2 regions of the Pseudomonas sp. GW823-FHT02F05 genome follow, and region 2 is predicted to be linked to the other one. Evidence: predicted binding sites of a transcription regulator. Region 2 holds the regulator's gene; the other holds the start of a gene.
What was found. Region 2 encodes FliA, which starts transcription of late flagellar genes. Its sites were predicted from a motif close to CTAAAGTTTNNNNNNNNNNNGCCGNTAA; they were not measured.
Positions count from the first base shown of each region.

Region 1: AC1RAC_RS03840 (methyl-accepting chemotaxis protein) is a predicted target of FliA. The motif match lies at 8,922-8,949, and genes of this name have one in related genera.

Region 1 is NZ_JBXAJM010000002.1:285,787-297,042, forward strand. It holds gene AC1RAC_RS03795 (MFS transporter) at 9-1,247, shown strand; gene AC1RAC_RS03800 (ABC-F family ATPase) at 1,390-2,976, shown strand; gene AC1RAC_RS03805 (MFS transporter) at 3,197-4,369, shown strand; gene AC1RAC_RS03810 (alpha/beta hydrolase family protein) at 4,363-5,400, opposite strand; gene AC1RAC_RS03815 (FMN-dependent NADH-azoreductase) at 5,592-6,203, opposite strand; gene AC1RAC_RS03820 (LysR substrate-binding domain-containing protein) at 6,329-7,237, shown strand; gene AC1RAC_RS03825 (MmcQ/YjbR family DNA-binding protein) at 7,234-7,590, shown strand; gene AC1RAC_RS03830 (DUF1294 domain-containing protein) at 7,579-7,962, opposite strand; gene AC1RAC_RS03835 (undecaprenyl-diphosphate phosphatase) at 7,959-8,789, opposite strand; gene AC1RAC_RS03840 (methyl-accepting chemotaxis protein) at 9,016-10,650, shown strand; gene pnuC (nicotinamide riboside transporter PnuC) at 10,851-11,256, shown strand, end outside.
Region 2 is NZ_JBXAJM010000022.1:21,377-32,632, reverse strand. It holds gene AC1RAC_RS23250 (cold-shock protein) at 633-836, shown strand; gene flhA (flagellar biosynthesis protein FlhA) at 1,298-3,412, shown strand; gene flhF (flagellar biosynthesis GTPase FlhF) at 3,424-4,740, shown strand; gene fleN (flagellar synthesis regulator FleN) at 4,846-5,679, shown strand; gene fliA (RNA polymerase sigma factor FliA) at 5,676-6,416, shown strand; gene AC1RAC_RS23225 (chemotaxis response regulator CheY) at 6,584-6,958, shown strand; gene AC1RAC_RS23220 (protein phosphatase CheZ) at 6,977-7,765, shown strand; gene AC1RAC_RS23215 (chemotaxis protein CheA) at 7,777-9,978, shown strand; gene AC1RAC_RS23210 (protein-glutamate methylesterase/protein-glutamine glutaminase) at 10,027-11,157, shown strand; gene AC1RAC_RS23205 (flagellar motor protein) at 11,157-11,256, shown strand, end outside.

The sequences.
Region 1 (11,256 bases), on a different contig from region 2:
GTCGCACCGTGGCCCGTCATTCAGACCTGCGCATCGCTTTATCCCTGGACAGCCTGAACTTCTTTCTTGCCGATGTGCGCGACGGTCTCGGACCGTACCTGGCGATCTATCTGTTGGCCGTCCATCAATGGGAGCCGGCCAGCATTGGCGTGGTCATGACCCTCGCAGGCATCGCTGCCTTGCTGACCCAAGGCCCCGCGGGTGCGCTGATCGACCGCACTCGCAGCAAACGCGCGGTGGTTGCCATTGCCGCGCTATTGGTGACGGGCAGTTGCCTGATGCTGCCCTTCGTCAGTTCATTTGGCTGGGTGGCGCTGACCCAAGCTGCCAGCGCCGTAGCTGCCTCTGTCTTTGCTCCGGCAATTTCCGCCATTTCGCTGGGGATCACCGGGCCGCGTGCCTTCACCCGGCGTACCGGGCGCAACGAGACTTTCAACCATGCCGGCAATGCCGTGGCCGCATTGCTGGCCGGCGGGCTGGCCTACCTGTTCGGGCCGGTGGTGGTGTTCTACCTGATGGCGTTCATGGCCGTCGCCAGTGTCATTGCGGTCAGTTGCGTGCCGGCAAAGGCGATTGACCATGAGGTCGCCCGTGGTTTTGATCCGGCCCATCACACCGACCACGAACAGCCCTCGGGGCTTAACGCGCTGCTCACCAACCAACCGCTGCTACTGTTCGCCATCTGCTGCGCACTGTTTCACCTGGCCAATGCCGCGATGCTGCCGTTGGTCAGTCAGAAACTGGCGCAGATCAATCTGCAGATGGCTACCCCGCTGACTTCAGCCTGCATTGTCGCCGCACAGTTGGTGATGGTGCCGATGGCCTGGCTGGTCGGGCTCAAGGCCGATATCTGGGGGCGCAAGCCACTGCTGCTTGCCGGTTTCCTGATACTGCCGTTGCGTGGCGTGCTCTATACCCTATCCAGCGACCCATATTGGTTGGTAGCCGTGCAGATGCTCGACGGTATCGGCGCTGGTATTTTCGGCGCCCTGTTCCCGGTAATCGTCAAGGACCTTACCCAAGGCACTGGCCGCTTCAACGTCAGCCTGGGCGCCCTCTCCACCGTATTCGGCCTGGGCGCGGCACTCAGTAACAGCCTGGCCGGTTTCGTGGTGCAGCAGGCTGGCTACAACGCGGCCTTCCTGACGTTGGCAGCGGTTGCAGCCGCTGCCTTGATGCTGTTGTGGCTGGCTATGCCTGAGACATTGGCAAAACCATCCTTCGCTCGCCATACAACTGTCGCCTGACATATGCGACAATGCGCGCCAAATTCCAACACACATCCCCAATTTTGTGTTCAGCGACCGGGTTTCGCGCCTTGATGTCGCTGTTGACGCATGCCTGAAGGCACCTGCCGTCACGCTCGCAACCCATTGATAGGTAAAGTAATTGATCTCCACAGCTAACATCACCATGCAGTTCGGCGCCAAGCCGCTCTTCGAGAACGTCTCGGTCAAGTTCGGCGCCGGCAACCGCTATGGTCTGATCGGTGCCAACGGTTGCGGCAAGTCGACCTTCATGAAAATCCTCGGTGGCGACCTCGACCCGTCCGGCGGCCAGGTCATGCTGGAGCCGAATGTGCGCTTGGGTAAACTGCGCCAGGACCAGTTCGCCTACGAAGAATTCACCGTGCTCGACACCGTGATCATGGGCCACGAGGAGCTGTGGAAGGTCAAGGCCGAACGCGACCGCATCTACTCGCTGCCGGAAATGAGCGAAGAAGACGGCATGGCCGTGGCCGAGCTGGAAACCGAGTTCGCCGAGATGGACGGCTACACCGCCGAATCCCGCGCCGGCGAGCTGCTGCTGGGCCTGGGTATTCCCCTGGAACAGCATTTCGGCCCGATGAGCGAAGTGTCCCCCGGCTGGAAGCTGCGCGTACTGCTGGCCCAGGCGCTGTTCTCCGACCCGGAAGTGCTGTTGCTCGACGAACCGACCAACCACTTGGACATCAACACTATCCGCTGGCTGGAAAACATCCTGACCCAGCGCTCCAGCCTGATGATCATCATCTCTCACGACCGTCACTTCCTGAACAGCGTGTGCACCCACATGGCTGACCTGGACTACGGCGAGCTGCGCCTGTTCCCGGGCAACTACGACGAGTACATGACCGTGGCGACCCAGTCCCGCGAGCAATTGCTGTCGGACAACGCCAAGAAGAAAGCGCAGATTTCCGAACTGCAATCCTTCGTCAGCCGCTTCTCGGCCAACGCCTCGAAAGCCAAGCAGGCGACCTCCCGTGCCAAGGCGATCGACAAGATCCAGCTGGCCGAAGTCAAGCCGTCGAGCCGTGTGAGCCCGTTCATCCGTTTCGAGCAGAACAAAAAGCTGCACCGCCAGGCGGTCATGGTCGAAAAAATGGCCAAAGGTTTCGACGGCAAGCCGTTGTTCAAGGACTTCAGCTTCCAGGTTGAAGCGGGCGAGCGCGTGGCGATCATCGGCCCCAACGGTATCGGCAAGACCACCCTGCTGCGCACCCTGGTCAACGAACTGACCCCGGACGCCGGCAGCATCAAGTGGACCGACGCCGCCGAACTGGGCTACTACGCCCAGGACCACGCCCACGACTTCGAAGACGACGTGAGCCTGTTCGACTGGATGGGCCAGTGGACCCAAGGCGAGCAAATGATTCGCGGCACCCTGGGTCGTATGTTGTTCTCCAACGACGAGATCCAGAAGTCGGTCAAAGTGATCTCCGGTGGTGAACAAGGTCGCATGCTGTTCGGCAAGCTGATCCTGCAAAAGCCCAACGTGCTGATCATGGACGAACCGACCAACCACTTGGACATGGAATCCATCGAGGCGCTCAACCTGGCGCTGGAGAACTACCCGGGCACGCTGATCTTCGTCAGCCACGACCGCGAGTTCGTATCGTCCCTGGCCACCCGCATCATCGAGTTGAGCCCAAGCGGCGTGATCGACTTCAGCGGCACCTATGACGACTACCTGCGTAGCCAGGGTGTGGTGTTCTAAGAACAGCACTTAGCTGCAAGCAAAAGCCCTGTCCCTGTGACAGGGCTTTTTTGCATACGCTCTACTACTGTAGGAGCGAGCTTGCTCGCGAAAAACCTGAGGACGCCGCGCAGAATCAGGCAACCCGCGTTATCGTTGACGTTCTTCGCGAGCAAGCTCGCTCCTACAGTAATGCGGGATATGCCATGATGCTTTACCGCCCGCCAGCGATTGAGTACTCATGCCTGCCGCCCCCTCCTCCCTGTCGATCACCCTGCAGATCGTTTCCATCGTTTTCTACACCTTCATTGCCTTTATCTGCATCGGCCTGCCGATAGCGGTGATTCCAGGCTATGTGCACGAGCAACTGGGTTTCAGCGCCGTGGTGGCCGGGGTGACCATCGGTTCGCAGTACCTGGCCACGCTGCTCAGCCGTCCGATGGCCGGGCGGATGTCGGATAACGTCGGTACCAAACGCGCGATCGTGCTGGGCCTGGCCGGCATTCTGATCAGCGGTGTACTGACCTTTATCGCCACGCTGCTGGAAAGTCTGCCGAGCTTGAGCCTGGGTATTCTGATCGCCGGTCGCCTGTTACTCGGCGTGGCCCAGGGCCTGATTGGCGTGGGGACCATCAGTTGGTGCATGGGCGCGGTGGGCGCCGAGCACATCGCACGCTCGATTTCCTGGAATGGCATCGCCTCCTACGGCGCGATTGCGATTGGTGCGCCACTTGGCGTGGTGATGGTGGCTGATTACGGCTACACCAGCCTCGGTCTTGCCCTGACGGTGTTGGCGGCGTTGGGCCTGGTGCTGATCCGCAATAAACCGTCGGTGCCGGTGGTACGTGGCGAGCGGCTGCCGTTCTGGGCGGTGTTCGGGCGTATCGCACCATTCGGCGCCAGCCTGTGCCTGGCTTCGATTGGCTACGGCACGTTGACGACCTTTATCACCCTGTATTACCTGAATCGTGGCTGGGCCGGTGCGGCGTATTGCCTGACGGTATTTGGTGTGTGCTTTATTCTCTCGCGCCTGGTGTTTATCTCAGCCATCAGCCGGTTTGGCGGGTTCACCGCCGCCATCGCCTGCATGCTCATCGAAACCCTGGGCCTGACGCTGCTGTGGCTGGCACCGTCTACCAGCGTGGCCTTGATCGGCGCAGGGTTGACCGGTTTTGGTTTGTCACTGGTTTACCCGGCGCTCGGCGTGGAAGCTATCAAGCAAGTGCCGGACAGCAGCCGCGGCGCGGGGCTGAGTGCGTATGCGGTATTTTTCGACCTGGCCCTGGCGATCGCCGGGCCGTTGATGGGCGCCGTGGCGTTGAATCTTGGCTACGGCTGGATATTCTTCTGCGCCGCGTTGCTGTCGGTCAGCGCGCTCGCCCTGACCGTACTGCTCAGGCGCCGCGCCTACTGATCAGCCGTCTGCAGGCCGGCACGCGTTGCCTCACCGAGGGTGCGACTGAAAAAGCGCCCGGCCTCGGAGACCATATCGCGGTGAATCCCTTCACGGTCGACACCATCGGCATCGGTGCAGATGCCCGGCATTGTCGCCAGTTGATCACTGTCGCACGGGGCCATGAATACAAAGTGCCCTGCCCCGGCCAACAGCTTGAAGTCCGGCGGCTCTGGCAGTTTGCGCGCCAGGGCGGCGGCGTTTTTGTCCACTGCCACCAACTGGTCGCCATCGCCACTGTAGAGCAGCACTGGCACATGCACGTCCGCCAGGGTATGGCGGCCAAACATCAAGCTCAGCGGCGCCATCAGCATCAACGCATGGATGCGCGGGTCAGCCTGGGGTTGCAAGTCGTCGCGATCAACCACCAACTCGCCCTTGGTGGTGCACGCGTCGCGGTCTTCGGGGCGTTCCTGGCAGTAGCGGCGCAGACGTTCGAAATCCGGCTTGGCGCCCGCCAGGATCAATGCCGTTTCGCCACCGGCGGAATAACCGATGACGCCGATCTGATCGACATCGACAAAGGGCGACAGCATCGGATCGGCCAGGGTGGCGGTGATCGCCTGGGATATCTGGATCGGCCGGCCATACAGATTACTCACGGTGCCCAGGCGGCTGTGGTCCTTATAGTTGTCGCCGGGATGCAGCACCGCCACCACTACGAACCCCTTACGCACCAGTGACGTAGCCAGATCGTGCAGGGCCAGGGGCGTGCCGGTGTTGCCGTGAGATAGCATCAGCATCGGAAAACGGCCGATAGCAACCTTGGCATCTTCACTGGCCGCGACCTGATAGGCGCCCAGCGGCGTGGTGCGTTCGGTATCGGTGGAAGGGTAAAACGCGATGGCCTTCATCGGCTGCGAATCCAGCGGGTCGAGCACACTCATGCGATGAAACCCCACACTCCAATGGGGGTGCGGTGCCGGCGCGGCGTGCACTGAAACCAGGCCGCCCAACAGCGAAAGTACCAAAACAGCACAAAGACGCATCATGGGGACGTCCACCTTTGCTGCACAAGAACCGGCCTGTCGAATAAAAAGTCCAGGGTATCGAAGGGATGTGTGCATAACCTGGGCCACAACGAAAAAACTCCGTACTCCGCTCGCGTTCAGGCGATCAGAATACAGAGTTTAGGCGCTCGGTTTCAGAATGAAACCGAGGACAGGGCAAATTTACATAAGCCTTACGCAGCGGCGAACAGTTGCTCGTTGATGCGCACGTTGGCGTCGCTCATGGCTTTGCTGCGCACTTCATCACCGTAGGCCAGGCCTTCAGCGCGCACGATCTCAATGTCGGTGATGCCCAGGAAGCCGAACAGCAGCTTCAAGTAGCCTTCGTGGGCAGCGCCCGAAGCCTGGTCGGCATGCATGCCGCCGGCGGTGGAGACAATAATGACTTTTTTGTTGCCGCACAGGCCTTCAGGGCCGGCTTCGGAGTAACGGAAGGTCTGGCCGGCCACTGCGATGCGGTCGATCCAGGCTTTCAATTGGGTTGGGATGGTGAAGTTGTACATCGGCGCACCGACTACCACCGCATCGGCGGCGAGAAACTCAGCCAGCGACGATGCACTCAGTTCAGCCTCGTGCTTTTGCGCCGCATCGCGCAGTTCGGCAGCAGTGCCCAATGCGCCCAGGGTCGCGCCGGAGAAATGGTTGATGCCTTCGCTGGCGAGGTCGCGGTAGGTCACTTCCACACCCGGCTGGGCAGCTTGCCATGCCTTGACCACACCGGCGCTGAGCTGACGGGAGGCCGAGTTGTCGCCGAGGATGCTGGAATCGATGTGCAACAGTTTCATGATGGATCTCCGAGGTGGGATCGACAGTGGCGATCAGATGGTGGTGATGCTACGCATGAAACCAATGATCGATAAGCCAGCTGAAATGCGATAGTTTGTCCCACTGACAGGACAATAGGCCCACCATGCAAGACCTCAACGACCTCTACTATTTCGCCAAAGTCGTCGAAGCCGGCGGTTTTGCTGCGGCTGGCCGGCTACTTGGCATTCCCAAATCCAGGCTTTCACGGCGCATTGCCGAACTGGAAGACCGCCTGGGTGCACGCTTGCTGCAACGCACCACCCGGCAACTGACGCTCACCGCCGTCGGCGAACGCTACCTGCGCCACTGCCAGGCCATGCTGCTTGAAGCGGAAATGGCCGACGAGGCCGTGGCCAGTATGTCCAGCGAACCACGGGGGCGCTTGCGGGTCAGTTGCCCGGTGGGCCTGGCCCAGCAGATCCTGCCGGAGCTGGTAGCCGGTTTTCTGGCCGCGCACCCGTTGGTGCAGTTGGACATGACCCTGGTGAATCGCCGCGTCGACCTGGTGGCCGAAGGCATTGATGTAGCGCTGCGCGTACGCGAACTGGGCGACGAAGACCCGTTGCTGGTCACCAAACGCCTGCGCCAGGCGCATACCGTGCTGGTGGCCAGCCCCGTTTTCATGCGTGAGCGGCGGGTCGAAACCCTGGAAGACCTCAAGCAGTTGCCAATCCTTGGCGCACTCGAGGCGGACCGAATGGTGCACCAACGCATCATCGACCCCCAGGGCAACATGCATGAGCTAGTGATGGAGGCGCGCCTGGGCATCGAAGACTTTATCGTGCGCAAGGCCAGCGCAATGATGGGCGTGGGCTTTACGGTGCTGCCAATGATGTACTGCGAAGAAGAACTGGCCAGCGGCCGGCTGGTGCAATTGCTACCGCAGTGGTCATTGCCAGGCGGCTGGCTGCAGGCGGTCTACCCGCACCGGCGCGGCGTGCTGCCGGCCATCCGGGCCTGGATCGACTACCTGGAAGAAGGCTTCAAAGGCTGTGGAGATCGGCTGTTATGAGCATGACGGAAGAACAAGTCACACGTTTCTGCCTGAGCCTGCCAGGCGCACGGGAAGACTATAAATGGGGTGGCGTGCGGGTGTTCTCGATTGCTGGCAACAAGATGTTCGCCTTGCAGAACCTGCGCGGTGAGTCGCTGGCCTTCAAGGTCGACAAAGAACTGTTCCTGGGTCACGTCGACCGCCCGGGCATTCACCCGGCGCCTTACCTGGCGAGGGCGCAGTGGGTCATCATGAACACACCCTACCCTTTGGGCGCAGAGGAACTGCGCGGCCTGTTGCAGCGCTCCCACCAGTTGGTGGTGAGCAAGCTGCCCAAGCGCACGCAGATTGGCTTGCGGCTAGAGGATTGACAGCAAGGTGCCGCCGAGGAACAGCTGGTCCAGCCAGAACACCTGGTGCAACAGCACAATCACCCAGAACAGCACCTGGTAAGACACCTTGCGCGTCTTGTGCCGGAACACCTGCTGGGCGATCAACGCCCCCGGCCAACCGCCCGCCAGTTCCACCGCATGCAGGATGTTTTCCGGGGTGCGCCAGCCTTCGGTCTGCGCCTTGCGCTTATCGCTCCAGTACAAGAAGAACGCCACCACGCTGACCACGCCATAGGCCATCAACGGAATTACCGTTTCGCCGCGGTACCACAGCAACGCAGAGCCCAGCAGCGGCGCGGCACACAGCAGTACAAAGATCAGCGCCTTCAGGCGTGGGTGCTGGATAGTCATGGCTTGACCGCAGTCCAGTCGATCCAGCCGAACTGCCAGGTCGCCAGGATCACCAGGCCGAACGCAATGCGGTACCAGGCAAACGCCGCGTAGCTGTGGCTGGCGATGAACTTGAGCAGGGCCTTGACCGCAATCATGGCGAAGATGAACGAGGTGACAAAGCCAATGGCGAACACCGGCAGGTCCGCGGGCTGGAACAGGTCACGGTATTTATAGCCCGAGTACACCGCCGCACCGACCATGGTCGGCATCGCCAGGAAGAACGAGAACTCGGTAGCTGTCTTGCGCGACAGGCCGAACAACAGGCCGCCGATGATCGTTGCACCGGAGCGCGAAGTGCCCGGGATCATCGCCAGACACTGGGCCAGGCCGACCTTGAGGGCGTCTTTCCAGGTGATGTCGTCGACGGTTTCAGCCCGCACTGCATGTTGGCGGCGCTCGGCCCACAACATGATCACGCCACCCACTACCAGGGCAGTCGCTACAGTGATCGGGTTAAACAGATAGTGCTTGATCAGGTCGGCAAAAATCACCCCCAATACCACCGCCGGCAACACGGCGATGATCAGGTTGACGGTAAAGCGCCGGGCCTTGGGCTGGGTCGGCAGGCCGATGACCACGTCAAAGATCTTGCGCCGAAACTCCCAGACTACCGCCAGGATCGCGCCCAGCTGGATGATGATATTGAAGGCTTCGAAACGCTCGCCGCCAAAATTGATCAGGTCGGCGACGATGATCTGGTGGCCAGTGCTGGAGATCGGCAAGAACTCCGTAAGCCCCTCGACGATGCCGAGAATCAATGCCTGTATGGCGGTCCAAAAATCCATGCTGTCTCCAAAGGTCATGCGCGTGGCATGCCTCATAGTCTTTTTTAAGTTCACTGACGACGAGCGCACACAAGCGCCCGCGGTTGATTCTCAACGCCGGTCTGCAAAAATTCCGTGAAAAATCAGGCAGTACTCAGGTTTTTCGATTCCGGGCCGAAAGCCTATCAGACACGCCGGAAATCTCGAAGCAGCACCACAATTATAAAGAGCAGGGAGTGACAGGACGATGAACAGTTTGCGCAGCATGTCGATCAGCCGCCGCCTTTGGCTGATCCTGATAGTCGCCGTGTTGATGCTGCTGGCCTTGGGGCTGTTGATGCTCAACCAGATCCACGGCGACCTCTACCAGGCCAAGCGCCAGCAGACCCAGCACGTGGTACAGACCGCCAGTGGCGTACTCAGCTATTACCAGAACCTGGAAAAAACCGGCGTACTGACCCGCGACGCCGCGCAACAACAGGCCTTGAGCGCGGTGCGCGGCCTGCGTTACGACCACGATGATTACTTCTGGATCAACGACCTCACCCCCGTGATGATCATGCACGCGGCCAACCCCAAGCTCGACGGTCAGAACCTCTCGGCAATTCGCGACCCGGACGGTTTCGCCGTGTTCAACGAATTCGTGAGCCTGGCCAAGGCCAAGGGCGCCGGCATCGTCAACTACCGCTGGCCGAAACCCGGCGCCGAAGCGCCGGTAGAGAAAACCTCGTACATCCAACTGTTCGAACCCTGGGGCTGGATTATCGGCTCCGGCGTCTACGTCGACGATGTACAGGCTGAATTCAGGGGCCAGGTGTGGAAAGCCTCGGCCATTGGCCTGGGCATTGCGTTGATGATGGCCGTGCTGGTGGTGTTGATCGCTCGCAGCATCGTGCAGCCGTTGCAGGCGGCGGTGAATGCCATGGGCAATATCGCCAGCGGCGAAAGCGACCTGACCCACAGCCTCGACACCCACGGTCGTGACGAACTGACCGCACTGGCCCAGCACTTCAATAGCTTCACCGCCAAGCTGCGCCAGGTTGTCGGCCAGTTGCAGGTGTGCGCGAACGCCCTGGGCCAGTCGTCCACCGAGCTGGGCCACAACGCCAGCCAGGCCCATGACCGCAGCCAGCAGCAATCGCAGCAGATGGAACTGGTGGCCACCGCCATCAATGAAGTCACCTACGGCGTGCAGGACGTAGCGAAGAATGCCGAACACGCCGCCAGCGAAATGCGCGATGCCCAGGCCCAGGCACAACAGGGCCAGGTCAACATCGACGGCAGCTTGCAGCAGATCGACCAGCTCTCCACCACCATCAGCCAGGCTGTGGAGGTGATCCGCACACTCTCCAGCGAAAGCACGCAGATCGGCGGGGTACTGGAGGTGATCCGCTCCATCGCCGACCAGACCAACCTGCTCGCCCTCAACGCCGCCATCGAAGCCGCCCGCGCCGGGGAGCAAGGCCGTGGGTTTGCGGTGGTTGCCGATGAGGTGCGACTGCTGGCCCAGCGCACGCAGAAATCCACCGCCGAGATCCAGGTAATGATCGAGCGCCTGCAAGGTCACTCGGAAGCGGCGGTCAAGGTCATCAGCGACAGCCACAGCGCCTCGCAACTGACCATCGAGCAAGCCGGCCAGGCCGGTGCAAGCCTCACCGCCATCGGCCAGGCACTGCACAACCTCAACGGCCTGAACGCCTCGATTGCCAGCGCCACCCTGCAGCAGGCCCATGTGGTGGAAGACATCAACCAGAACGTCACCCAAGCGGCCGGGCTGTCCCACAGCACGGCGCTGGCGGCGGAGCAATCGAGCGTGGCGAGTGCGCAGTTGCGTGGCTTGAGTGAGCAGCTTGATGGGTTGCTGCGCCAATTCCGAATCTAGCGCTGATTAGCCTTTTGTAGGAGCGAGCTTGCTCGCGAAAAACCCATAGGCACCGCGGTTATTCAGACAATACGCGGTAACGTTGACGATCTTCGCGAGCAAGCTCGCTCCTGCAGAGGGCAATGACGCATTGCTGTGTTTGAGGATCGGTGAGCTCTGGGTACAATCACCGCCCTCTCCCACTCTCCCAAGGATCCACCATGTCCGGGCTTGAACTGTTCGCCGCCGCCCTGGGGGTGATCGCTGTCTGGCTGACGGTCAAACAAAACCCCTGGTGCTGGCCCATCGGCCTGGTGATGGTGTTGCTCTACACCTGGGTGTTTTTCGAGGTCAAGCTCTACTCGGACATGCTGCTGCAAGTGGTCTACGCGGCGCTGCAAGTTTACGGTTGGTGGCAGTGGACCCGCGCTGGCGAGGTCAAGCAAGGCCGCCAGGTCACCAGCCTGAAAGCGCCGGCAATCATGGCCAGCCTGGCTGTGGGCGCCGTCGGCAGTCTGCTGCTGGGCGCCGCCATGGCCCACTGGACTGACGCCGCCCAGCCCTGGCTCGACGCCGCCCTCACCGGCTTCAGCCTGGTCGCGCAGATGTGGATGGCGCAAAAACGCG
Region 2 (11,256 bases):
CATTACGCCGCCTTCACTGTTTGATACAGCGATGAGACGTGCAGCTCTGCACGACTCGGGAGGCGGTGATGGATAGGGGTACGGTCAGGTGGTTTGATGCGGTCAAAGGCATCGGCTTTATTGCCCGGGATCGCGATGGCAACGAGGTTGCCGTCCAGTCGACAGGCGCTCAACACGGTAACGTTCCTCCCACCCCTCCCAAACCGCGAAAACCCCGCAAGCGCAAGAAACCCTCGGATGCATGAATCTTCTGCTGTTCCGCCGCTACCACCCATCGGTAGCTCACGTCTACCTGTCAACTCTGACAGTAGCCAAAGGATGCTTCCCGTTGTTTTATGACTGAACCAAGCACTGCGCGTATGTAGTAAACGAGATGCAGGGAGAGCGGGATTGAAGGTGGCTACAGGGACTGTCAAATCCTATGACCGGGTCAGGGGCGATTGGCTGATCGAATTGGATGATGAGGCAGAAGAGGTATTTATCAATCGCAAGGATTGGCGTTGCACAGCGCTGTCGGTGGGTAAGCAACTGAGGTTTCAAATGGTCCATCGGCCCAAGGGCATCTATGCGTTGCCCGTCAGGGGGCATCACCGGGGTTGGTTGGGGTCTGAGTGAGGGTAAGGAGAGCAAAAATGGCAACGGGTACTGTGAAATGGTTTAACGCGGAGAAGGGGTTTGGCTTTATTGCCCCGGAGGATGGGGGGGATGACGTTTTCGTCCATTACTCGGCAATCCAGTCGCAGGGGCAAAAAAACCTGGATGAAAACCAAAAAGTAGAATTTGACATCACGCAAGGGCCAAAAGGCCCTCAGGCTGAGAATGTGCGGCCAGTTTAAAAACTGGATCACATGTGGGAGCTGGCTTGATCGTTCCCACGCTCCCGCGTGGGAACGCATCGCGTGACGCTCTGCGTCACCCTTGCAGAGTGCTCAAGTCGTGCGCCTGGCTGGGGACGCGGAGCGTCCCAGGCGGCATGCCCACGCAGAGCGTGGGAATGATCGAGGGAACCGCGTTATTGTTCTAGCCTCAGGTATCAAGCCTCTTGATCGTTCCCACGCTCCCGCGTGGGGAGCGCATCGCGTGACGCTCTGCGTCACCCTTGCAGAGTGCTCAAGTCGTGCGCCTGACACACCGCATCGCAGGCAAGCCAGCTCCCACACTTGAATCGGTTACCACTCGAAAATCGGCCCCGAAAGCAAAGTTGGAAGGCTTCTTGCAACCCCGCCTCCAAGTCGCCCTCCAGCGTCAAAACTTTGCTTCAAGGACCCGAGGAATACCGGTGGTAGATCGCTCTCAAATGCTCAACACGGCCCGTGGCACCCTGACTGACCTGTCGCGGGGCAATCTGGGTGTGCCGTTGTTGTTGCTGGTGATGCTGGCAATGATGATGTTGCCGATGCCGCCGTTCCTGCTCGACGTGTTCTTTACCTTCAACATTGCCCTGTCCGTCGTTGTGTTGCTGGTGTGCGTGTACGCCTTGCGGCCGCTGGATTTCGCGGTGTTCCCGACGATTCTGCTGGTGGCGACCCTGCTGCGCCTGGCATTGAACGTCGCTTCCACGCGGGTGGTGATGCTCCACGGCCAGGACGGCCACGCCGCCGCCGGCAAGGTGATCCAGGCGTTCGGTGAGGTGGTCATCGGCGGTAACTACGTGGTCGGTATCGTGGTGTTCGCGATCCTGATGATCATCAACTTCGTCGTGGTGACCAAGGGCGCCGGGCGGATTTCCGAGGTGAGCGCGCGGTTTACCCTCGACGCCATGCCCGGCAAGCAGATGGCCATCGACGCCGACCTCAACGCCGGCCTGATCGACCAGGGCCAAGCCAAGGCCCGTCGGGCGGAAGTCGCCCAGGAAGCCGAGTTCTACGGCTCCATGGACGGTGCCAGCAAGTTTGTGCGCGGCGACGCCATCGCCGGCCTGTTGATTCTGTTCATCAACCTGATCGGCGGTGTGGCCGTCGGTATGTTTCAGCACGGCATGACATTCGGCGATGCCGGCAAGGTGTATGCCTTGCTGACCATCGGTGACGGTTTAGTGGCGCAATTGCCATCACTGTTGTTATCCACAGCGGCGGCCATCATGGTTACCCGTGCTTCGGGCTCCGAAGACATGGGCAAGCAGATCAGTCGGCAGATGTTCGCTTCGCCCAAGGCCCTGGCCGTGGCGGCGGGCATCATGGCGATCATGGGCATTGTGCCGGGCATGCCGCACTTCTCGTTCCTGAGCATGGCGGCCCTGGCGGGTGGTGCGGCGTACCTGTTCTGGAAAAAGCAGAACCAGGTCAAAGTCCAGGCCCAGCAGGAAATCGCCCGTCAACAGGAGCTGCTGCCATCCCCGGCCCGCGCCCAGGAAACCAAGGAGTTGGGCTGGGACGACGTCACGCCCATCGACATGATCGGCCTGGAAGTCGGTTACCGCCTGATCCCGCTGGTCGACCGCAACCAGGGTGGGCAACTGCTGGCGCGGATCAAGGGTGTGCGCAAGAAGCTGTCCCAGGACCTGGGTTTCTTGATGCCCACTGTGCATATCCGTGACAACCTCGACCTGGCCCCCAGCGCTTATCGCCTGACCCTGATGGGGGTAATCCTGGCCGAAGCCGAGATCTACCCGGACCGCGAACTGGCGATCAACCCCGGCCAAGTGTTCGGTACCCTCAACGGCATTACCGCCAAAGATCCGGCTTTCGGCCTGGAAGCGGTGTGGATCGAAGTCAGCCAGCGCAGCCAGGCGCAGTCCCTCGGTTACACCGTGGTGGATGCCAGCACCGTGGTCGCCACGCACCTCAACCAGATTCTCTACAAGCACTCCCACGAGTTGATCGGCCACGAGGAAGTCCAGCAATTGATGGGCTTGCTGGCCAAATCGTCGCCAAAACTGGCCGAAGAGCTGGTGCCTGGCGTGCTGTCACTGTCGCAGTTGCTCAAGGTGTTGCAAGCGCTGTTGGCCGAACAGGTGCCCGTGCGCGACATTCGCAGCATTGCCGAGGCCATCGCCAACAATGCCGCCAAGAGTCAAGATACTGCCGCTCTGGTGGCGGCGGTGCGTGTCGGCGTGTCCCGCGCAATCGTGCAAAGCATTGTAGGGACTGAGTCGGAGCTGCCTGTGATCACCCTGGAGCCCAGGTTGGAACAAATATTGCTCAATAGTATTCAGAAGGCAGGGCAAGGCCAGGAAGAGGGCGTTTTACTGGAGCCAAGCATGGCTGAAAAGCTGCAGCGTTCGTTGATCGACGCCGCACAGCGCCAGGAAATGCAGGGCAACCCGGTGATCCTGCTGGTGGCCGGCCCGGTTCGCGCGATGTTGTCGCGGTTCGGACGCCTGGCCGTACCGAATTTGCACGTGTTGGCTTACCAGGAAATTCCTGACAATAAGCAAGTGACTATTGTCGCGACAGTTGGGCCCAATGGCTGAGGTAGTGGGTTATGCAAGTTAAGCGTTTTTTCGCCGCCGATATGCGTCAGGCCATGAAACTGGTCCGTGATGAGCTGGGCGCCGATGCCGCGATTATCGGTAACCGTCGGATTGCCGGCGGTGTCGAGCTGACGGCTGCCCTGGATTACACGCCCCAGGCGCTGGCCCCGCGCGTGCCAAACATGGAGCTCGAAGACGAGCTGCGCAAGACCGCCTCGCGCATTGTGTCGGCCCAGGCTGAACTGAGCATGCGTGGCGACAGCGATGCCAGCACCAATCGCCAGCTGTTTGCCGGCCTGCCGCTGACCGCCGCCGAGCCGCTGGTTGAACCCACCTTTGTCGAACCGCCGCGTCCTGCAGCGCCTGCCCCGGCTGCCGCAGTTGACCAGCGCGTGATTGACTCGATGCGTTTTGAACTCAACGGCCTGCGTGAATTGCTCGAAGTGCAGCTCGGCTCGCTGGCCTGGACCCAACTGCAAGGCAGCAAGCCGCAGCAAGCCAACCTCTGGCGTCGCCTGCAACGCATCGGCCTGTCCGGCCCGTTGTCCCGCGACCTGCTGGCCTTGACCGCTGAAGTCGAGGAGCCGCGCCAGGCCTGGCGCATGCTGCTGGCGCACTTGGCGCGCATGATTGCCACGCCGGAAATCGAACCCCTGGAAGAGGGCGGTGTAATCGCCATGGTCGGCCCCGCCGGCATGGGCAAGACCACCACCCTGGCAAAGCTTGCGGCCCGTTACGTGCTTAAATATGGCGCGCAGAATATCGCCCTGGTGAGCATGGACAGTTACCGTATCGGCGCTCAGGAGCAGCTCAAGACCCTGGGCCGCATCCTCAACGTGCCGGTAACCCATGTCGACCCGGGCCAGTCCCTGGCCAATGCCCTCGACCCGTTGCTGCGCAAGCGCGTGGTGCTGATCGATACCGCCGGCCTGCAAGCCAGTGATCCGGCGCTGCGCATGCAGCTCGAAAGCCTGGCCGGGCGAGGCATCAAGTCAAAAAATTACCTGGTGCTTGCAACCACCAGCCAGAAACAGGTTCTTACCGCTGCTTATCACAGTTACAAGCGTTGCGGCCTGGCCGGTTGCATCCTCACCAAGCTCGATGAAACCGCGAGCCTGGGCGAGGTGTTGAGCCTGGCCATCAGCCATGAATTACCGGTTGCCTACCTCACCGACGGGCCGCGGATCCCGGATGATCTGCATCTGCCGCGCCGTCATCAGTTGGTCAGCCGTGCCGTGAGTGTGCAAATGCAAGACGAGCCTAGCGAGGAAGCGATGGCCGATATGTTCGCCGACCTTTACCACCACCCGGCTAAACGGGTGGGTTGAGGCAGGATGAACACCGTGAAATGTACCTACATCGATGGTCTGCAAGCGATTCACGCGGCCAAGCCATGTAGCCTGCGTCTAAGCAAGACAAGGTAAAGAAATAAAATGGGCAGCATGCATCCCGTACAGGTGATCGCGGTGACCGGCGGCAAAGGTGGCGTCGGGAAAACTAACGTGTCAGTGAATTTGTCCCTGGCCCTGGCAGAGCTTGGCCGTCGCGTCATGCTGCTGGATGCTGACCTGGGCTTGGCGAACGTGGACGTTCTGCTGGGGCTGACACCCAAACATACCCTGGCCGATGTGATCGAAGGCCGTTGTGAGCTGCGCGACGTGCTGCTCCAGGGCCCCGGAGGCATTCGCATCGTGCCGGCGGCCTCGGGCACCCAGAGCATGGTGCACCTGAGCCCCGCGCAGCATGCCGGGCTGATCCAGGCGTTCAGCGACATCGGCGACAACCTCGACGTGCTGGTGATCGACACCGCCGCCGGGATCGGCGAGTCGGTGGTCAGCTTTGTACGCGCAGCGCAGGAAGTGCTGTTGGTGGTGTGCGACGAACCCACCTCCATCACCGACGCCTATGCGCTGATCAAACTGCTTAACCGTGACTACGGCATGAACCGCTTTCGCGTGTTGGCCAACATGGCCCAGAGCCCGCAGGAAGGGCGCAACCTGTTTGCCAAGTTGACCAAGGTCACGGATCGCTTCCTCGATGTGGCTTTACAATACGTCGGCGCAGTTCCCTATGACGAGTGTGTGCGCAAGGCCGTGCAAAAGCAGCGTGCGGTCTACGAAGCGTTCCCTCGTTCCAAGTGCGCACTGGCGTTCAAGGCCATTGCCCAGAAGGTCGATACCTGGCCGTTGCCCGCCAACCCGCGGGGGCATCTGGAGTTTTTCGTCGAGCGTTTGGTGCATCAGACGAGCGCAGGACCGGTGCTATGACATCCAGCGGCTACAACCTTTACAAAAAGTCGGCACGTGACAGCCAGGGCGAATTGATCGAGCGCTATGCGCCGTTGGTCAAGCGCATTGCCTATCACCTGTTGGCGCGCTTGCCCGCGAGTGTGCAGGTCGAAGACTTGATCCAGGCCGGCATGATCGGCCTGCTTGAAGTCTCCACCAAGTACGACGCCAGCAAGGGTGCCAGTTTCGAAACGTATGCGGGTATCCGTATCCGTGGCGCGATGCTCGATGAAGTGCGTAAAGGCGATTGGGCGCCGCGTTCGGTACACCGCAATACGCGCATGGTCAGCGATGCAATTCGTGCAATTGAAGCAAAAACCGGCCGTGACGCTAAAGATCATGAAGTTGCGGCCGAACTCCAATTGAGTCTCGACGATTACTACGGGATTTTGAACGATACCTTGGGCAGCCGCCTGTTCAGTTTCGACGACCTTTTACAGGACGGCGAGCACGAAGGGCTGCACGAGGACGGCGCGAGCGCGCATACGGAGCCGTCGCGCGACCTGGAAGATGAACGTTTCCAGGGCGCGTTGGCCGATGCAATCGCCAATTTGCCAGAGCGTGAGCGGCTGGTGCTGGCGCTGTACTACGACGAAGAGCTGAACCTCAAGGAAATCGGTGAGGTCCTGGGGGTCAGCGAATCGCGTGTCAGCCAGTTGCATAGCCAGTGCGCAGCCCGCTTGCGGGGCCGATTGGCCGAGTGGCGCGCGCGCTGACAGGCAGTGTGGGGGCACTGCAGACGCTGCCGTGAGATCGCAAGGTTTCGCGGCTGTGTGCCGTGGTGCCCTGGGCAGTCCTTTTTGTGTAACGCCTGTTGATTGAAATGGCGCGTCCAGGTGCTGGGCGCGTTTAAGACTGCTTGGAGGTCGAATTGGACAAGAACATGAAAATCCTCATCGTTGATGACTTCTCAACGATGCGGCGGATCATAAAAAACCTGTTGCGTGACCTTGGGTTCACCAACACGGTCGAGGCGGATGACGGCCTGACGGCCATTCCGATCCTCAACAGCGGGAGCATCGACTTTCTGGTGACCGACTGGAACATGCCGGGCATGACCGGTATCGACCTGCTGCGCCATGTGCGCGCCGATGAAAAACTGCGCAGCCTGCCTGTGCTGATGGTGACCGCCGAAGCCAAGCGCGAACAGATCATCGAAGCCGCCCAAGCCGGGGTCAACGGTTACGTGGTCAAGCCATTCACGGCACTGGCCTTGAAAGAGAAGATCGAGAAAATCTTCGAACGCATCCACGGCTAATGCCATCGCGGGGGAGCTATGGAGCATAACGAAACGTCACAGGGCGACTTTGAGTCGACCCTGAAAAAACATGCTCACCAGTTGGTCGACAGCCTGGAAAAAGGCCAGTTCGCCGATGCGGTGCAGTTGATCCATGAGCTTAACCAGACCCGTGACCGCGGCCTGTACCAGGAAGTGGGCAAGCTCACACGCGAGCTGCACAGCGCAATCGTCAATTTCCAGATTGACCCGCGCATGCCCCAGGCCGAAGAAATTTCCCAGATCACTGATGCCACTGAACGTCTGTCCTATGTGGTCAGGCTGACTGAGGCAGCGGCCAACCGCACCATGGACCTGGTGGAAAACGCCACGCCCCTGGTCAACGGCATGGCCACCGAAGCCCAGGCCTTGAGCCAGGACTGGGGCCGCTTCATGCGCCGCGAAGTGGGCGCTGAAGAGTTTCGTGAATTGGCGCGTCGCGTCGACGGGTTCCTGTCGCGCAGCGAACAGGAAAACCGCACGGTGGCCAGCAACCTCAACGACATCCTGCTGGCCCAGGATTACCAGGACCTCACCGGTCAGGTGATCAAGCGCGTGACCCAGTTGGTCACCGAAGTGGAAAGCAACTTGCTCAAATTGGTGCTGATGGCCGGCCAGGTCGATCGTTTTGCCGGCATCGAACATGACCGCGAAGCGATCCTCTCGGAAAAAGATCCACAAAAACATCTCGCCAAGGGTGAAGGTCCGCAGATTCATGCCGATAAACGTGAAGACGTTGTGTCAGGTCAGGATGACGTAGATGACCTGTTATCCAGTTTAGGCTTCTAAGGAGCACCCACATGAGCTTCGGCGCCGATGAAGAAATCCTTCAGGATTTCCTTGTAGAGGCCGGCGAAATTCTAGAGCAACTGTCCGAACAACTGGTCGAGCTGGAAAGCCGACCGGATGATGCGAACCTGCTCAATGCAATTTTTCGCGGTTTTCACACTGTAAAAGGGGGCGCCGGCTTCCTCCAGCTCCATGAGCTGGTGGAGTGCTGCCACATCGCCGAGAACGTCTTCGACATCCTGCGCAAGGGTGAGCGTCACGTCGACTCGGAATTGATGGACGTGATTCTCGAAGCACTGGATGCGGTCAACGGCATGTTCAGCCAGGTGCGTGAACGTGCGCCGATCACTGCCGCCACGCCGGAACTGCTGGCCGCCCTGGCGCGCCTGGCCGAACCTGCCGACACCGCGGCTGCGCCGGTGGTCGAGGCCGCACCGGAGCCGGTGGCGCAAGCCGAGCCGGACGTGACCGACAGTGAGTTCGAACAACTGCTCAACTCCCTCAGCGCGGTCAAGGCCGAGGCTGAAGCGCCGGTGCAGCCTGCCGCGACGCCGAGCAGTGAAGACATTACCGACGCCGAATTCGAGTCGTTGCTCGACCAGTTGCACGGCAAAGGCCAGTTCGCAGCAGATGCCGTGGCCCCGCCTGCCGCTGCGCCAGAAGCACCCGCTGCCAACGCCAGCACCGACATCACCGACGACGAGTTCGAGGCACTTCTCGACCAACTGCATGGCAAAGGCACATTTGTGGCTGAAGCCCTGCCTGAGGTGGCGGCCACTGCCGCCGCTGCGCCAGCGGCCAGCGCAGCACCTGCCGATGATGGGCTGATCTCCGATCACGAATTCGAAGCCCTGCTCGACGAGTTGCACGGCAAAGGCAAGTTCAGCGAAGTGGCCCCGGCCGCGGCCGCGCAGGTTGCAGCACCAGCCACTGCGGCACCGGTTGCTGCCAAACCTGCGCCGGCTGCCAAGCCAGCACCTGCCGCCGCCCCGGCCCCTGCGCGTGCAGCGGCCCCAGCGGCAGCGGAAAAACCTGCCAGCGAAGCCGAAACCACCGTGCGCGTGGATACCGCGCGCCTGGACGACATCATGAACATGGTGGGCGAACTGGTGCTGGTGCGTAACCGCCTGGTGCGCCTGGGCCTGAACAGTGGCGACGAAGCCATGCAGAAGGCCGTGTCGAACCTCGACGTGGTCACCGCCGACCTGCAAACCGCGGTGATGAAAACGCGGATGCAGCCGATCAAGAAAGTCTTCGGCCGTTTCCCGCGCCTGGTTCGCGACCTGGCGCGCCAGCTCAAGAAAGAAATCAACCTGGAGCTGGTGGGCGAAGAAACCGACCTCGACAAAAACCTCGTCGAGGCCCTGGCCGACCCGCTGGTCCACTTGGTGCGCAACGCGGTCGACCACGGCGTAGAAACTCCGGAAGAACGCGAAGCTGCGGGCAAGTCCCGCAACGGCAAAGTGATTTTGGCGGCGGAGCAAGAGGGCGACCACATCCTGCTGTCGATCACCGATGACGGCAAAGGCATGGACCCGACCATCTTGCGCAATATCGCGGTCAAGCGCGGCGTGATGGACAAGGACGCCGCCGACCGCCTCACCGATACCGAGTGCTACAACCTGATCTTTGCCCCGGGGTTTTCGACCAAGACCGAGATCTCCGACGTGTCCGGGCGTGGCGTGGGCATGGACGTGGTGAAGACCAAGATCAGCCAGCTCAACGGCTCGATCAATATCTACTCGACCAAGGGCCAGGGCTCCAAGATCGTCATCAAGGTGCCGTTGACCCTGGCGATCATGCCGACCCTGATGGTGATGCTGGGCAACCAGGCGTTCGCCTTCCCGCTGGTCAACGTCAACGAGATCTTCCACCTCGACCTGTCGCGCACCAACGTGGTGGACGGCCAGGAAGTGGTGATCGTGCGCGACAAAGCGTTGCCGCTGTTCTACCTCAAGCGCTGGCTGGTGGCCTCGGCCGCCCATGAAGAACAGCGCGAAGGCCATGTGGTGATTCTGTCCGTGGGCACCCAGCGCATCGGCTTTGTGGTCGACCAACTGGTGGGCCAGGAAGAAGTGGTGATCAAGCCTTTGGGCAAGATGCTGCAGGGAACCCCAGGCATGTCGGGCGCAACCATTACCGGTGACGGTCGCATCGCACTGATTCTCGATGTTCCGAGCATGCTCAAGCGTTACGCCGCACGGCGTATTTGATTTTGGTGGGGCAGGGCGGTCATGCCCGCCCCGCCTAACGGAGTGTTTATGGCAGTCAAGGTCCTGGTGGTGGACGATTCGGGTTTCTTCCGCCGCCGCGTCTCGGAAATTCTTTCCGCTGATCCAACGATCCAGGTGGTCGGCACGGCCACCAACGGCAAAGAGGCGATCGATCAAGCCATTGCCTTGAAGCCGGACGTGATCACCATGGACTACGAGATGCCGATGATGGATGGCATCACGGCCGTGCGCCACATCATGCAACGCTGCCCTACACCGGTATTGATGTTTTCCTCGCTGACTCACGAAGGCGCGCGGGTGACCCTCGACGCTTTGGATGCCGGCGCGGTGGACTTTTTGCCGAAGAATTTCGAAGACATCTCGCGCAACCCTGACAAGGTCAAGCAGATGCTGTGCGAGAAGGTGCACAGCATTTCCCGCAGTAACCGTCGCAGCTTGTTCAGCACGCCCGCGCCAGCTGCCACGCCTGCGCCCGCAGCAGCGGCGCCGACCTCGTCGTTTGCGCGCCCGGCGCCTGCGCCCGTGGCCCGGCCTGCGGTAGCGCCGGTACGTGCCGCCGCAGCGCCGAGTGCGCATTCGCCCGCGCCCAAGCGCAAGGCTTACAAACTGGTCGCCATCGGCACCTCCACTGGCGGCCCGGTGGCCTTGCAGCGGGTCCTGACCCAACTGCCGGCCAACTTCCCGGCGCCGATTGTGCTGGTGCAACACATGCCGGCGGCGTTCACCAAAGCCTTCGCCGAGCGCCTGGACAAGCTGTGCCGTATTACCGTCAAGGAAGCCGAGGATGGCGACATCCTGCGTCCTGGCCTGGCACTGCTGGCGCCGGGCGGCAAGCAGATGATGGTGGACGGGCGTGGCGCGATCAAAATCCTGCCGGGCGATGAGCGCCTGAACTATAAGCCGTGCGTGGACATCACCTTCGGTTCTGCAGCCAAGTCCTACGGCGACAAAGTTCTGGCGGTGGTGCTCACCGGCATGGGCGCCGATGGCCGTGAAGGTGCGCGCCTGCTCAAACAGGGCGGTAGCGCCATCTGGGCCCAGGATGAAGCCAGTTGCGTGATCTATGGCATGCCCATGGCCATCGTCAAGGCTGACCTGGCCGATGCGGTCTACAGCCTGGACGACATCGGCAAGCACCTGGTGGAGGCCTGCCTCTGATGGATGTGTTGAGCCTGATCGGCATCACCATGGCATTTGTCGCCATCATTGGTGGCAACTACCTGGAAGGCGGCCACCTCGGCGCCTTGGCCAACGGCC